2 regions of the Ensifer sp. PDNC004 genome follow, and region 1 is predicted to be linked to the other one. Evidence: predicted binding sites of a transcription regulator. Region 1 holds the regulator's gene; the other holds the start of a gene.
The links. Region 1 encodes LexA, which represses DNA repair genes until DNA is damaged. Its sites were predicted from a motif close to TGTTCNNNNTGTGTTCNG; they were not measured.
Positions count from the first base shown of each region.

Region 2: JVX98_RS15435 (DNA polymerase IV) is a predicted target of LexA. The motif match lies at 4,850-4,867, and genes of this name have one in related genera.

Region 1 covers NZ_CP070353.1:981,300-989,660, reverse strand. Annotated here, with positions in the region: gene JVX98_RS32315 (hypothetical protein) at 1-36, shown strand, start outside; gene JVX98_RS12740 (DUF1515 family protein) at 40-414, shown strand; gene JVX98_RS12735 (hypothetical protein) at 797-1,342, shown strand; gene JVX98_RS12730 (hypothetical protein) at 2,315-2,647, opposite strand; gene JVX98_RS12725 (hypothetical protein) at 3,034-3,291, opposite strand; gene JVX98_RS12720 (thermonuclease family protein) at 3,369-3,866, opposite strand; gene JVX98_RS12715 (hypothetical protein) at 3,871-4,458, opposite strand; gene ligD (non-homologous end-joining DNA ligase) at 4,896-5,846, shown strand; gene JVX98_RS12705 (hypothetical protein) at 6,182-6,514, shown strand; gene lexA (transcriptional repressor LexA) at 6,605-7,327, opposite strand; gene JVX98_RS12695 (hypothetical protein) at 7,565-7,861, opposite strand; gene JVX98_RS12690 (hypothetical protein) at 8,162-8,361, shown strand, end outside.
Region 2 covers NZ_CP070353.1:1,464,973-1,473,333, forward strand. Annotated here, with positions in the region: gene JVX98_RS15405 (MFS transporter) at 1-1,037, shown strand, start outside; gene rpmG (50S ribosomal protein L33) at 1,131-1,298, shown strand; gene JVX98_RS15415 (PleD family two-component system response regulator) at 1,877-3,244, opposite strand; gene JVX98_RS15420 (response regulator) at 3,262-3,633, opposite strand; gene JVX98_RS15425 (DUF3572 domain-containing protein) at 3,790-4,059, shown strand; gene JVX98_RS15430 (hypothetical protein) at 4,062-4,703, shown strand; gene JVX98_RS15435 (DNA polymerase IV) at 4,871-6,163, shown strand; gene JVX98_RS15440 (L,D-transpeptidase family protein) at 6,303-7,532, shown strand; gene dnaE (DNA polymerase III subunit alpha) at 7,642-8,361, opposite strand, start outside.

The sequences.
Region 1 (8,361 bases):
AAGGCGGAATGCGAGCGACACGGGGAAGGGCGGTAGGGGATGGCACCAACGGAAATTGATGCGGCGGTTCACCGCCAGCTTGGGGAACTGGTGGCGGGCATGCGAGGCTTGCAGGAATCGATCCGCCGCTTGGAGGAGGGCTCGGTGCGAGCCGAGGATAGGGCGGCAACGAGCCGGGCTGCCGTGCATCAACGCATGGATCAGCTTGTCGATCGTGTCGGGCACGTCGAGGCATCGGTTGCAACGATCGGCGAGGACGTCTCAGAGATGAAGCCAGTGACCGACGACGTGAAGCGATGGAAGCTGATGGGGATCGGCGCGCTGGGCGTTACCGGCATCGCCGCGATGGCGCTCGGCGTGAGCTTCGCCGAGGCGATCAGGCGGATTGTGTTCGTGATTATCGGGAAGGGATAGGCTCGTTTAGTCTCCCAGAGAATTGGCCCCCCTGGAGCTTTGGGGGCCAATTCTCGCCGCTCCGTTGGAAATGGGAAAACCTTCGGAGGCCTTACTAACCATTGCCTATCCGAACGGTTCCGTGACCTAGTGGCGAGCTTGATGGGGAATGACCTCTATGTATCGCCCGATCGACCAGAGGTGTCCGGCGAAACGCGGTGGCTTTGTCCCAATAATTGACGTTCTAGTTGCAAAACTCGTGATGTTTGATAAGCAGAATTAGCCAATGGCAAGGGCCGTGCGGCGGATTTGCCGTGCCCCCAACGGCAGGAATCCGCCTTCCATCGCGTTCGGGGGCGGAGTTTCCATGCAGAGTAAATCGAAAATCGCAAGAATAAGCGCGATGGCAGCAACCGCCATGTTCCTCGCCGCCTGCTCGGGCAGCTCTAGCGCCCAAACACCGGAAGAGGAGGTTATGTTCATGGTCTTCGGCGTCCGCGACAAAGATGTCGCAGATGGGGTCAACGTTGTGAAAACGAGCGACACGCCGCTGACGATGGAATTCCGGGCCGATGAAGGCACGCTGATGACGCTGGGCGTCACCAAGGAGGACGATTGCAGGTATGTAGTGGATATGAAGCCTGCCAATGCTGAAATGCCTCTGCCACGGGGCAAGATTCGGTTTGACCTCTCCGGCCTGCAAAAGGTGACATACGAAAGATATGTGCCCTCCAAGGGAATGGGCGTTACCAAGCTGGAGGGGGCGGAGCTTCAGTGCATCGAAACCCCGAACAAGTGCGCCGATGCCAGCACATACGCGCAAGGCGGGCCGTGGGAGGCGCATTTCGGGCCTGTCGTTCAGGGCAACAGTGCGGAAAGCAAAAAGGCCCACCAACAGGCGCTTGATGCAGCGGTTGCGGACTTCAAGGCCAACGTGTGCAAGCCGTAGTCGCCACAGTCTGCGTTCTTCTGGCGGTGGCTCCGGCTGCCGCCCAAGAGGAGCGATCACCTGTTAAATCTCAGGCGGTGAGGCTCTCACCCGATGGACGGATGTTTCCGGTACATCGGGGATGCCACGGAGTTTGTGGGTCGCTTCAGGGTGGGGAGCTTCATCCACGTTACCATGACCACGCTCGACGCGGCGGGACAGCCCATACCTGCCGCCGTTGCGCTGAAGCGAGAGCGACCAGCCATGCTGCTACGGCAATCAAAAGCCAGAGCCGCGCGTTCCTGTACCGTCGCCGCCTGGCGCGTTCCCAATCGTAGGACATGAGCTTCCCCCTCTCGGCCGCGCACAATGCCAGATTGTGGGTGGGCGGGAAAGAAGCTTTTCCTCAAAGGAGCAAAGCTGTCCCCGCCAAAAAGTATGGCCTCGCCGGGGAGAGCGAGGCCATTGGGGCACTGTCGTTGCTTTCAGATCCGGGCGGATCGTGAAGGCGTTATGCTGATCGGGGGACTCAGGGCTGCCACAGGCGAGAAGCGCCGACGGCGTTATTGAGTTCCTGCCTTCGCAAAAAAAATGGGCCCCAATCGCGAATCCGGCCGCTACGTGGGTGGCGGTGGCGCATTTTCGGGAGCGTATCTAGCCTTGGCTTTTGGGCACGCCGGTTTTCCGCAGGCCTACCCGATCTCTGCCCTCTCGTGTCGCAGCAACTTGGGTGTCGACGGTTGAGACGTCCCTTGTCGCCGGCGGAATACGGGCGGTGCCGAACCAGAGCGCACATTCAAGAAGGGAAGCTTCATCTCTGTTTCCGAACCTGAATTCATCGCAGATGAACTTTGCTAGTCGGTCGGCATCCTTGCTGATGTGGTGGGTGTGAGTTTTCGAACATGCCGCTTTGAAAACTCTCCGTATCAAAGCAACGTCGCGAGACCCAAGGTGTTGAACTGCCAATTTTGGAGGTATGTGCACCGACGCCTCCTATGAATGAAGCGGGGCGGGCCATATCAGTAAGCGCTCATGCGGTAAGCGTGCGAGAGCGCCACCTTCATTCTCCCATCGATTGATCGCTTCAGTTTTGGTCTGTGCCGGTGTCTGACGTAACGCCGCCGATTGATAGTAGTCGATGATGTGTTGGAGAGCGCCGCTCTCCCGATCGCCCCCTTGGTAGCAGTTGATGATGCGTCTTGCGATTGCTTCTGCGGCCTCACTATTCCGCGTTAGGCCGAGCGAGCGCAGCATGTCCACGAAGATGTGGTCGATTTCGTCTATATCGTGGGGGGAAAGTGTTGTTGAATGGGTCGTGGTAGACATCGCGCGACCTCCTGTACTTGGGGCGAAAGCTTGATGATCTTCCAGTCGTCGGGGCCCTGGGAACTGCCCAGCGATGATGAAGTATGCGCCGAATTGATGACAACGCAACACACCAACAGGTGAGTACGTTGAGGAAGTCGATGGCCAAAAAAGAAAGGCGGTCGGATCAATTCGAAAGATTGACGGGGGCGATGCATAACCACAATGACCCCGCCATTCTCGACGAGGCCACCGAGTGCGCTAGGCGCAGGGGCTCCATTGCGGGGGAAATATGGAGCCCGCCGATAAGCCACAGGGGATGTGGGGCACGGCATTACAGGAACGTCTAAAATGCCTGACAGTTCCAAATATAAGTAGAAGCCACGCCGCCTAGTTCGCTGCACCTCTCAGGCGTTGCGATTGATCGCACCAAGTCTCAAACCGTTGCCGTCTCGATTGCCGCACTTGCCGCAGCGCAGGTGTGGCCGGATAACGGCGACCGGCGTTTCGGCGCCATACTTCTTTGCAAGCTGCCAGCGGTCAAGCCAGTTGCTGTAGCCGCACTGCGCGCACCGGGCGCCGATGATCTCCCATTCGGCCAGGTCCCGGAACCGGATATGGCCGATGCCTACTTCGGGGTCGATTTGGCGGTGGTCGCGACCCAACTCGATGCCTCGGTGATGTTTCATCCGACGTTTTTAGATATCGCTGCGTGAACTGGATTCAACGGCTCAGGTGACGCTCAATCGCATCGCGCTTCCCGCTTCCAGCGCTTCGCCCGCACCTCGCAGGGCAACTGAAATTCTCCCCGCCAGATCCCCAAACCGTTCGATTGCGCCGAGCGCTGCGCGTCTGCATACGCACCCTTGCTGTATTTCGGCCATTCCAGGGCGTGGCCGTTCTCGACCAGCCACCGGTTGACGTCGGTCCCATCGGCGCGAAAGCAGGTTCCGATACGTCGGTCACGATCGCGTCCGGCTAACTCGCACCGGGTCGGTCGGGAAGCAGCGAGGAACCGATCAAGAGCCATCGCCGCCGCATGGCCGCACCGATACTCTCCCCCATCCCCGTCACGGCACCTCTGCCAGCTTTCCGGCGCGTCAACCCCGCTGAAGCGCACTCTGGTTTTCCCGATGTCGATGGTGTCCCCGTCGACGACAGATGCGCGGCCAATCAGTGGTTCCGCTGCCTTGGCCACCCCGCACGCCAGCAAAACCCCAGCCACCACCGTCAATTTCATCATTTCATCGCCCCTTATGGGTTGAAGCTCCCATGCTGCGATACTCCGGCATAAAGAATGTGCAATCGTATCGATCGAGCAGCGCCGCCAGCAACGCCTGGGTGATCGCGGCCTTGGCGGCGTCCCTTTTGTTGGCGTCGACCCCGACGAGATCCTTGGCGGTTTGCTCCGGCACCTTCCAGAGTTCCTCTGTCAGGACGTCAATGATCTCGGCTTCGTCTACCGGCTCGCCGCCGCGCTCGATCCTGTGGTTTCTAAGGATGCTCTCAACGATGGAGCGCGCGATTGCCGCGGCACTAGTTTTCTCTCGCCGTCGCGACTGGCCCGTCCCGGCGAACGCCCGCTTTATCGGCTCGCGCGTGGTCACAAGGCCGATGTAGATGCCTTGATCCAGGTTTTTATGATCGGACATGGGGTAGGCCGTCTTTGCCGGCGGCCAGACTGCCGGCTTGTGTTCATAGCAAAACCAGTTCGAAGAGCCTTTGCCGATGGCGAAGCCCCAGCCGCCCCATTTCGTACAGCCGGGCTGTTCGCAGAGGTGAACCCACGGCCCCTCGGCCGATCTTCTTGTCGCGGTACCCTCGTCGCTCACGGTGCTGCCTTTTGCTGGTTCTCCCGAATTCTGGGGAGCGCAAACGTCAATTGTTGTTCTTCGTTTGTTCTTATATTATTTCGACCCAATGGTCGAGACAATTGGCGAAGCTTTCAGCCTCGGATGGCGCCTCAAGGCGCGCTGTGCCTATGGCAAGCGCGAGGGCCTGAAATCTATTCGCGAGTGCACCTGGAGCTATGATCTCGACATGCTGACGCTCGTTTCCACGCGCGGTCGCGACTTTCCCCTTGCAATTCTCGCTTCCCGGCTGCGCTGCCCGCGCTGCGGCTCTCGGCGCGTCGCCGTCGTCTTTATGCCGCCGGCCGACGGTGATCAAAGGCGAGGCGCGGCTTAGACGTTTTCGCTGTTTCTTGCGTTAACGCGGAATGGCTAAAACAGCGAAGAAAGCCCCGTCAACCGGGCCGCAAGCAGATCCGATGCCGCGGCGCGTCGAGCCATGCGTCGCAACCCTCGTCGACAACTCGCCGAAGGGGCCGGATTGGGCCTTTGAGGTGAAATGGGACGGATATCGGCTCGCGGTTCATGTCGAGCCCGGAGAGGTGAGGGCGATAACGCGGGGCGGCTACGACTGGACGCCGAAGTTCGGCTCGATCGTCGCCGAGGCGCGCGAGCTCGGGCACACTCCCATGATCATAGACGGCGAGGCCGTCGTCCTCGATGATCAAGGCAGGTCAGATTTCGGGCTGCTGCAGCGTGCGGTCGGCAAGAAGCCCAGCGCGCACGACGCAAGCGAAATCATCTTCTATGCCTTCGACCTGCTATGTCTCGACGGTCGCGACCTGCGGTGGCTGCCGTTGTCCGAGCGGCGGCAATTGCTCGAGCCGATTGTCGCCGGCATGATGGGCGCGATCCGGTTCTCCGAGGAGGTGGCGGCGGACGGCGCCGAGTTCTTCCGCGCGGCGTGCGAACTCGGCCTTGAGGGGATCGTCGCCAAGCGCCGGGACAAGCCCTATCGATCGGGCCGTCAGCCGGAGTGGCTGAAAATCAAATGTGCGCGCCGCGATACCTTCGTGATCATCGGCTATGAGCCTTCGACGATGCCAGGCGCCATCGGTCGGCTGCTGCTGGCGGCGAGGAAGGGCGACAACTTCGTCTATGTCGGCGGCTGCGGTACCGGGTGGAGCAATAAGGAATCGGTGGACCTGCGCAAGGTGCTCGACACGATCCGGGCAACGCGGCCGCCGGTCGCGCTGAAGCGCAAGGGAGCCGTCTTCACCGACCCTCTGCTCGTCGCGGACATCGAGTACCGGGCATGGACACAAGACGGGAAGCTGCGGCATCCATCCTTCAAGGGCGTGAAACAAAGGGATGACAACGCATTGCCACTCTTCACCTTGGACGAGTTGCCGCGGACCGATTCAGAGTAAGAAAAGTGTGGCAGGGTGTGGCAGCCGCCTTTGAATTTTCAATGAAAATATTTCAGCCAAGTGTGGCAGCGCGCTCGCGCAAGCCATTGATATTTCGCATTTCTACTGTTCCGGGCGAGGCCTCCAATATTTTCACCTCGTTTAAGTTGGTTTGACGTTCTGCCCTAGGGCAGCGCGGGTCGTTTCGCGACCCCACGTCCGCGCAAGCCACGTCTCCTATGCCTCCGTCGGATCTTATCGCTTCGGTGAAATCGGTAGAGGGGGAGCGATGACTCCGCTGAGATCAGCCGCATCGGTAGCGTCCGTCAACATTAAGAACGGAGGCAATGGCATCAATGAAAAAGAGACTGATCCTGACGGCGTTGGCGTGTTTTGCGGCGACCGCTATTGAGGCGCACGCTGACGACCTGGTTTTCCAGCTGAAGAACAACACCAGCGTGGTACTGACGAACTTTTATACGTCGCCGGTCGGCGTCAATGAGTGGGAAGACGATGTTTTCGGTCGGCAGGTCCTGAACCCCGGCGAGAGCATGGAGATCACCATTGCCGACGGGCGGGACGTCTGCAAATACGACATGCGATTCGAATTCGAGGAGGGCTCGGCCCTCGATACGACCGAGGACACGCAGGATCTCTGCGAGCTCGGCGAATATACGATCCACGAATAGGCGATCTGGATTTCAGGTCACCCGAAATGGAAAGAGCCTCGCCAATTTCCTTGGCGAGGCTCTTTTTTGATTCGGTGTTCTGCCTGGAATTCAATGGTAGCGGCGGATCAGCCCGACGAGCTTGCCCTGGATCTTCACGCGATCTGGTCCGAAGATGCGCGTCTCGTAGGCGGGGTTGGCGGCTTCGAGCGCAATCGACGCGCCCTTGCGACGAAAGCGCTTCAGCGTCGCTTCCTCGTCGTCCACGAGCGCCACGATGATGTCGCCGGGATTGGCCGAGTTGCCGTTGCGGATGATCACCGTGTCGCCGTCGAAGATGCCGGCCTCGATCATCGAATCGCCCTTCACTTCAAGGGCGTAATGTTCGCCGCTGCCGATCATGTCGAGCGGCACGGTGATGTCATGGGTGTTGTTCTGGATCGCCGAGATCGGAACGCCTGCAGCGATGCGCCCCATCACCGGGACGGAAACGGACGTACTTTCGGCAACCGGGGCGGGCTTCGGCGCAGCAGGAGCGGCCGCCGGCGGCTTTCCAAGGCTGCCTTCGATCACGCTCGGCGAGAAGCCCCTGCGCGGCTGCTGCTGGCCGGCGGCGTAGGCTTCCGGAAGCTTGATGACTTCGAGCGCGCGCGCCCGGTTCGGCAGCCGGCGAATGAAGCCGCGTTCTTCGAGCGCGGTGATCAAACGGTGGATGCCGGACTTCGACGCCAGGTCGAGCGCATCCTTCATTTCATCGAATGACGGCGGTACGCCCGACTCCTTCATGCGTTCGTGAATGAACAGAAGCAATTCCTGTTGCTTGCGGGTCAGCATGGCACGTCGCTCCAGAGGCGTGAAACAAATCAAGAACAGACACTATCTGTTCCATATGTGTTCCGCAAGTGCCTAAAATTTCGTGAATTCAGGCGATTGGCCGCTTCTGCGGGTGCCGATCGGTCACTTTTGCGGGAGCAGGGCGCTTATCGGCGACGGTTGCGTGCCAAAATCGCGCCGGATGACGCCAGTCGCGCAGCTGATTCGAGCGAATCACGGGGCTCTATGAGGAGAGATTTAGGTCGCTTGCGAGGTCGAGCAGGCGTCCTCGAACTCCTTCACCGTCTCTGCGCTGTTGTCTTCCGGCAGCACCGCGTCGGCGGCGTCGGTCGCGACGGGTGTGTCGCCGTCATAAACGAAGGACTGGATGTAGAACGCCAGTGCGCCCTTCCACACGTTGCGTCCATCGATCTGATGGCACGGCACGGCCCGTTCGAAATCGGTCTGGAGTTCATCCACCGTCGCGGCGCTGAGCTTGACGTCAGGCATATTGGGCGATGCGACTATCGAAGCGAGAAGCAGGGCGGCAAGCACGGGAATTGTCCACTTGATGAAGGGGTGGCACTACAGGGTGGGTAACGATGTGAACCGTGCTTTCGTTCCGAAGTCCAGCAAGCATGGCGATCACTCTGCCGTGTTCAACAGCTCTTTGCCTGCAGGCTGTGTCTGATTTGCGCCAGCCGCTCCACCTCGAGTTCATCTTGACCGTTCCTCTTGCGACGCGCGAAGAACGCACCGGCAGTATCGGCTCTAGGGTCGGGGGTGGGGGATGCGCAAGAATCCCTGCGAGGAAGAGGCTTCACCGTCTCGACAGGAGGTCAAAAAAAGATAACTTTGCGTGGAAAGTGGGGTAATTGCATGCGTAGATTGTCGTTGGTGGTGCTCGGTCTGTTGCTCACGGCCGGAGCGGCGTCTGCTGAAGATGGGCGTTCGAACATCTGGAAGCGGATCAACGCCTGGACGGTGGGTTCCGATCCTTCCCTGGGAGGCTCGTGTTACGCCGCGACGAGCTATGATGCAGGCGCGATCCTTCG
Region 2 (8,361 bases), 480 kb from region 1:
TTTCCTCGACCCTCATCGGCCTGAACTCCGCCATGGCGGGCCTGGCATCGATGGTGGCTGCCCCGTTCACGACGAAGTTCGCGCACCGACATGGCGTAGCGCCAACGATGCTCTGGGCCGTACTGATCGCGGCCACCAGCGCGCTCGGCTTTTATTACATCACCAATTTCTGGCTCTGGTTCCCGCTCCGGATCGTCTTCCACGGAGCGATCACCGTCCTCTTCATTCTCTCCGAGTTCTGGATCAACGCGACGGCACCACCGCGCAAGCGCGGCTTCGTGCTCGGGATCTACGGCACATTCCTGTCGCTTGGGTTCCTGACCGGACCGCTTCTCTTTTCGATCCTCGGCAGCGAAGGCCTCCTGCCCTTCCTCGTCGGCGCCGGCGTCATCCTGTTGGCGTCCGTGCCGATCTTTCTTGCGCGCGACGAAAGCCCTGTCATCGACGAGAAGCCGGAGCGGCATTTCCTGCGCTATGTCTTCCTCGTACCCACGGCAACGGCCGCCGTCTTCATCTTCGGCGCGGTCGAATCAGGCGGCCTTTCGCTGTTCCTCATCTTTGGAACACGGTCCGGTTTCAGCGAATCGCAGGCAGCGCTGCTGCTGACGGTCATGGGCGTCGGCAACTTCATCTTCCAGATACCGGTCGGCATGCTTTCCGACAGGGTGAAAGACCGCCGCACACTGCTCTCGGCGATGACGCTGATCGGCCTCATCGGCGCGCTGTTCCTGCCGCTCTTGGTGGAGAGCTGGTTCCTGATGGCAATCGTGCTGTTGTTCTGGGGCGGCTGCGTCTCCGGCCTCTACACGGTCGGCCTTAGCCACCTGGGCTCACGGCTTCAGGGCGCGGATCTCGCGGCCGCCAACGCGGCCTTCGTGTTTTCCTATGCCGTCGGTACCGTCGCTGGGCCGCAGGCGATCGGCGCGGCGATGGACGCCACCGGCAACAACGGCTTTGCCTGGGCGATCGCCGGCTTTTTCGGTCTCTATGTCGCGCTTTCGGTGGTCAGGATCGTTTTGAAACCAAAACGGTCTTGACTTTTCGGCCGCGATTTGTAGTTTCGCGCCAACCTTGCCCGTGGCCCGCAACCGGTTGTCCACGGCTTTCATTGTTACAAAGGCAGGACGACCATGGCAAAAGCCACTACCATCAAGATCAAGCTGCTTTCGACAGCCGACACGGGTTTCTTCTACGTCACGACCAAGAACAGCCGTACGATGACGGAAAAGATGACGAAGACCAAGTACGACCCGGTCGTCAAGAAGCACGTCGAATTCAAGGAAACCAAGATCAAGTAAGATCGCAGGTTTTCGGGAATTGAAGGGCGCCGACCGCAAGGTCTGGCGCCTTTTCCTTTTTGGGCCAGCGCCTGGGGCATCTCGCAAAATTTGCCGAGCGCAACGCGTTCACGCCGGCGCCAGCAAACGGCTCGCCCTCCCCGGCTCTTGCCCCAGAATCAAAACGCCGCCCCGAAGGCGGGACGGCGTGTCGGAAAGGGGGTCGGCTGGCCTCTGACTGCGGCACGAGGATTCCGCGGACGCCAAAAGCCAACCGACCGACCCCACGACCCAGGAGATGCGGCGGACCTGAGCATCATGGGGTAACGAATATCGCAGAAGGCTGACGCCCCCTCTTTCATGAGCATCACCTGAAAATAAAAAAAAATCAACGAATTCTTAATGCGCGGAGCGGTGCCGCTCGGCGCATGGTTAATTCTGTATCAGACCTGGACAGGCACACTGCATGATCCCTGCTGCTACCCAAACTCCCCGGTAGCAAGAGGTGGCGCGAGAATACAACTTTGAATGCAGGCCGCAAGAGGAAGCCCAAGAAATTCCTTGAAGGGCGCCGAGGCCTGAGACGCGTTAGCCGCGGCTCAGGCGGCGGCTGCCACCACCCGGTTACGGCCTTCATGCTTGGCCTGATAAAGCGCCGTGTCGGCGCGCTTCAGCAGCGCTTCGGCCGTGTCGTTGCCGGGCCTGAGCGTCGCAATCCCCATGGATGCGGTGACCTTCAAGGGGCCATCCGCCTGCGGGATCGCAAATGGCAGGCTTTCGATGATCGTGCGCAGACGCTCGGCGACACCGGCTGCCATTTCGGCGGAGGTATCCGGCATGACCACGATGAACTCTTCGCCGCCGAACCGGCAGGCAAGGTCGGCTCCACGCACCGTCGTGCGGATGCGATTGGCGAATTCCCGCAGCACTTCGTCGCCGACATCGTGACCATAGGTATCGTTGACCTGCTTGAAGCGGTCGATGTCGGTCATGCAGATGGAAAGCGGCCGGCCGCGCGCGGCGGCACGATCCATCAGCAGCTTCAGGTGCGTGTCGAAATAGCGCCGGTTGTGCAGCCCGGTGAGGCCGTCGGTGACGGCAAGCTCGATGGTCTGCTGCACGCTAGACCGCAGCCTGTCATTGCAGTGCTTGCGCCGGATCTGGGTCATCGAGCGGGCGATCAGTTCATTGGGGTCGACCGGCCGCATCAGGTAATCCGTCACGCCGAGATCGAGCGCGCGGACGACCAACTCGTCGCTGCCCTGCTCGGCGATCAGCAGGATAGGGATGAAACGGGTGCGCTCCAGCGAACGCAACTGCGAGCAGAGCCGCAACGGATCGTAGTCGTCGAAATTCGCATTGACGATGACGAGGTCGAAATTGTTCTCCGCCGCCTCGAACAATGCCGCCTGCGGATCGGAGATGACCGAGACCTCGGCAATCGGCTTGAGGGCGCGCTGCAGCCGCTCCTGCGACGAGCCGCGGCCATCGACGAGCAGGACGTTGCCGGGCTCGTCAGGCCGGTCCGCCCGGCCAACATCTTCAAGCCCGATCGTCTGCGCCGTCTGGGCCCGCAGGCGCAGCTCATCGCTGACGTTCTTCAGCCGCACCAGGCTCTTCACCCGCGACATCAGCTGCAGATCGTTGACGGGCTTCGTCAGGAAATCGTCGGCGCCGGCCTTCAGGCCACGCACGCGGTCCGAAGGCTGGTCGAGCGCGGTGACCATGACAACCGGGATATGTGCCGTCTTCGGGTTCGCCTTCAGCCGCTCGCAGACTTCGAAACCATCGAGACCGGGCATCATGATATCGAGCAGCACCAGGTCGATGGGCGTCTTTTCGCAGAGCGCCAGGGCGGCATAACCGTCACTGGCCGTCAGCACGTCGAAGTACTCGGCAAGTAACCGGGCTTCGAGCAGCTTCACATTGGCCGGAACGTCATCGACAACAAGAATACGCGCAGTCATATCAATTTTCCCGCCGCTCAGGCATCGCCCAGGTAGGTTTTGATCGTCTCAATGAACTTTGGTACCGAGATCGGCTTGGAGACATAGGCTTCGCACCCGCCCTGGCGGATCCGCTCCTCGTCGCCCTTCATGGCAAAGGCGGTCACGGCGATGACCGGGATGACGTGTAGTTCGTCGTCTTCCTTCAGCCACTTCGTCACTTCCAGGCCGGAAACCTCCGGCAGCTGAATGTCCATGAGAATGAGATCGGGCCGATGCTTGCGCGCAAGCTCGAGCGCTTCCATGCCGTTGCGAGTCTGGATCGTCGCATAGCCAGAGGCCTCGATCAGGTCGCGGAAGAGCTTCATGTTCAGCTCGTTGTCCTCAACAATCATCACCTGTTTGGGCATGTCGATCCCTTGCTGTCCATCGTCACCTTGCAAGTCTCCTCAGGACAATTAACGTGCGGAGCCGACGACTCGACCCATTTCCTCAACGTCAGAGATAGGCCTATTTGGTTGAAAAATAGGTAACTCCGCACGTAAAAACCATACGGGGACAAACCATTGAAGAGCGCCGACGAAATTGCAGTAGACATTCTCGCCTGGCTTGCCGGCGAGCCAGAACTCCTGTCCCGCTTCCTGGCGCTGACCGGCACGGACCCGACGGCGCTGCGCAACGCCATCGCCGAACCCGGCTTCATGGGCGGGCTCGTCGCCTTTCTGATGGACCATGAGCCGACCCTGATGGCATTCTGTACAGCGACCGGTACGGCGCCCGAAGACGTTGTGCGCGCCCATATGGTACTTTCCGGCCACGCAGGCTTCGAGGATTGAGGGTGGCAAACGCGCCGAGAGTTCACAGCATCACGCTTGGCAACCGCCCACTGATCGTCAGTGACATCGACGATGTCGTGCTCGAATTCATCAATCCGTTCAAAGCGTTCCTCAAGAGCTGCGGCCATGTGCTGCTGCCCCGGTCGTTCCGCCTGACCGGCAACATCATCACGCATGCCGACGAGCAGCCGGTGGCGGAGCCGGAGGTCAAAATCCTGCTCGACGCCTTCTACGGCTCGCAGGATCGTTGGCAGACGCCCGCCGCCAGAGCCGTGGAGACCCTGTCCGCATTGTCGGAGGAAGCCGACATCGTCTTTCTGACCGCGATGCCGCCGCAGCACGCCACGGTCCGCCGCGCGCTTCTCGATCAGCTTGGCCTTCCCTATCCGCTGCTTGCGTCCGAAGAGCCCAAGGGCCCGATCGTCCAAAAACTTCACGGCGGCCGAACCGTCCCGCTGGTCTTCATCGACGACATGCTTCGCAATTTGCGATCGGTGAAGGATCACGCGCCGTCCTGCCTGCCGATCAACCTCATGGCCGACTCGGATTTCAAGGCGCTCGCGCCGAAGATCGACGCAGACATTCGTGCCGTCGCCGATTGGCCGGAGGCAGCCGCGGCCATTCGCGCGCATTTCCGCGGCTAGCCCGGACCGGCTGCCCGTCGGCGCAAACTCAGCCCCGCCGGCGCTGCGCGAGACGCGCCTGGCGATCCTTTTCAACGGCGACAATTGCATTGTGATTTCCAATCGCGCCTCCTTGAGACTCGCTAGAGTAGAGCCTAAGGTCGCAATGTTCAATATTTGTTCCCGATATGCCCGACAGCGCTGCTCACTTTCCAGGCTTCTGCCGCGACTGCCTCAAGGAACAGGCGGCGTCGGTGCGGCGCTGCCTAGCCTGCGGCAGCCCGCGCATTCTGCGGCATGCTGAGCTCTATGACCTGACGCTGGCGCACATCGATTGTGACGCCTTCTATGCCTCGATCGAGAAGCGCGACAACCCGGAGCTCGCCGACAAGCCGGTGATCATCGGTGGCGGCAAGCGCGGCGTGGTATCCACCGCCTGCTACGTCGCCCGCATTCACGGCGTGCGCTCGGCGATGCCGATGTTCAAGGCGCTGGAAGCCTGCCCGCAGGCGATCGTCATCAAGCCCAATATGGAGAAATACGCGCGTGTCGGCCGCGAGGTGCGCACGCTGATGCAGGAACTGACACCGCTGGTGCAGCCGCTGTCGATCGACGAGGCCTTCCTCGAACTCAGCGGCACGGAGCGGCTGCATCACGATCCGCCGGCGCGCACGCTTGCGCGTCTTGCCCGCCGGATCGAGTTGGAGATCGGCATCACCGTCTCGGTCGGCCTCTCCTATTGCAAGTTCCTCGCCAAGGTGGCGTCCGACCTGCAAAAGCCGCGCGGCTTTTCCGTCATCGGCCAGGCCGAAGCGCTGGACTTCCTGCGGGAAAAGCCGGTGACCCTGATCTGGGGCGTCGGCAAGGCCTTTGCCGCGACGCTGGAGCGTGACGGCGTGCGCACGATCGGGCAATTGCAGACCATGGAGGAAGGCGACCTCATGCGCCGCTACGGCACTATGGGGCAGCGGCTCTTCCGCCTGTCGCGCGGGCTCGACGAGAGAGCGGTCGAAATCGACGGCGAAGCCAAGAGCGTATCCGCAGAGACGACGTTCAACGACGATATCGCGCGCTATGACGACCTTGTCACGCATCTGCGGCGCCTCAGCGAGCAGGTGGCTCACCGGCTGCGAAAGTCCGAGCTCGCCGGCCAGACGGTCGTTCTCAAGCTCAAAACCGCCGACTTCAAGATCCGCACCCGCAACCGGCGCCTGGACAGCCCTACCCGCCTTGCCGACCGCATCTTCCGCATCGGCCTGCAGCTTCTCGAAAAAGAGGCGGACGGAACGAAGTATCGGCTGATCGGCATCGGCGTCAGCGATCTCTCCGCCCCGGACCTCGCCGATCCGCCGGATCTTGTCGATCCCGCGGCCACCAGACGCGCTGCGGCCGAGGACGCGATGAACAGGCTGCGCGACAAGTTCGGCAAGGCGAGCGTCGAAACCGGCTACACGTTCGGCACCAGAAAACGCGATCCATAAGACCGCAGGCGCGCTTGCCGCAGCAGACACACCTCGCAGAGCGATCACGCAACCTTGATCGACCCCACACACATCAGGATGAATTCCTTAAAGATTGGCGACTAGGCTTGTCCGCCAAGTCACGTGTTGGGTTGAGTGTATGGTATCGCGTTTCGCTCTCACCGCCAGCGTCGTCGCACTGCTCTTGTCGCCGGCCACCGGTTTTGCAGGCAGTCGCGGGCCGCTGCAGATCATCGTCTCGAAGGACCAGCAATCGCTCGTCGTCTATGACGGGGACGCTGTCATTGCGACGTCGCCGGTCTCGACCGGCAAGGCGGGTCACACCACGCCATCGGGCATCTTTTCGATCCTCGAAAAGCGGCGCCATCACAAGTCGAACATCTATTCGAACGCGCCGATGCCCTTCATGCAGCGGCTCACCTGGTCGGGCATTGCGCTGCACGGCTCCAATCACGTGCCGGACTATCCGGCCTCTCATGGCTGCGTGCGGTTGCCGAGCCAATTTGCCGCCTCGCTCTTCAAGATGACCGAGCGCGGCGTGCACGTGCTGATCTCCGACCGGCAGATAACGCCCCTGGAGGTTAAGAGCGCCCTGCTCTTCCGACCGGCTCCGATCGACCTCCAGCCACCACTTTCCGACGTGCCACTGAGACCCGCGATCAGCCAGGCCGGCGACACGCCGGTGGAAGTGGCAATGCGGGAGCCACCCGGCGGCGCCCATTCGGCGCGATCCACCGAGGAGCCAATCCGGATCCTGATCACCCGCAGCGACGCACGCGACACCATGCGCGAGGTTCAGTCGTCCCTCGATTTCCTCGGCTACGCACCCGGTGCGATCGACGGTCATGCCGGGCCAGCGACGATTGCGGCCCTGCGCGCCTTCCAGGCAAGCGAGGGCCTCGACGGCGACGGCAAGCTGACGCCTGAACTGACCGACAGGCTTCTGCGCAAGGCCGGCCGTACGCCGCCGCAGAACGGCAAGATCCTCGTGCGGCAAGGCTTCAAGCCGCTCTTTGAGGCCGGGCTTACGATCGACAAGCCGGAAGAGGCACTCGGAACCCATTTCCTCCAGTTCCGCCACAATGAGGAGCAAGGTGCCGAAGGCAAATGGTTCGGCGTCTCGCTTGAGAACCACCTGCCCGCCTCGACGAGGAAGCGCCTCGGCATCTCCATGGAGGCCGATCCCTTCGCCTATAATGGAATCCAGCGCACGCTCGCGCGCATGACGATTTCCGACGATGTGCGCAAGCGCGTGGAAGCGTTGCTCGCCGAAGGCTCATCGCTGTCGATCGCCGATATGGAAAGCGGACTGGAGACCGGTCAGGGCACCGATTTCATCACCATCACCCGGACACGTCCGGGCGACTGATCCGCTCCAGACCGGCAAACGACACCCGACCAGCGTCCGGCCGCCGGTCGCGAGGTTCCAAACCTGCTCAGACGCCGCTCCACTGCGATCGAGCGGAACCCCTCTCGGATTACACCAGTTCGACGTCGATGACGCCCGGCGCCGAGCGCAGTGCTGCAGCGATCTCCGGTGAAATCCGGAACTTCTCGCTCAGCTCCACCTCGATCTCGCGCTGGCCGTTGTCCTTGATGACGACGAAGGAGACGAGACCATCGCCCCTGGTGTTGAGGTGCGAAGCGATCGATTTCAACGGGCCGGAATCGCGCACATAGACGCGCAGCGCCTTCTGCAGTTGCAGCGATTCTTCTTCGAGCGAACGCAGCGTCTGGATGCGCAGGCCTATGCCTTCCGGCCGCTCTTCGGCAGCCACCGTCATGACCAGCGATTTGCCGGGCTCGAGCAGGTCTCGATACTGGTGCAGCATCTCGGAGAACAGAACCGCTTCGAACTGGCCGGAGGAATCCGAGAAGGCAATGATGCCCATCTTGTTGCCCGTGCGTGTCTTGCGCTCCTGCTTCGAGGTCACGGTTCCGGCGAGCCTTCCGGCCGTCGCCCCCTTCTTCACCGAGCCTGCGAAATCGCCGAAGGTTTGTACGCGCATCTTGGCGAGCAGCGCATTGTAGGTGTCGAGCGGATGGGCTGAGAGATAGAAGCCAAGCACCTGGAACTCGCGGTGCAGCTTTTCCGAGGCGAGCCACGGCGTGTAGGTCGGAAGCGCAATGCGCTCCGGCCCGGTGGCGGCACCTGCGCCGAACATATCGCTCTGCCCGCTCGTCTTGTTTTCCTGGGC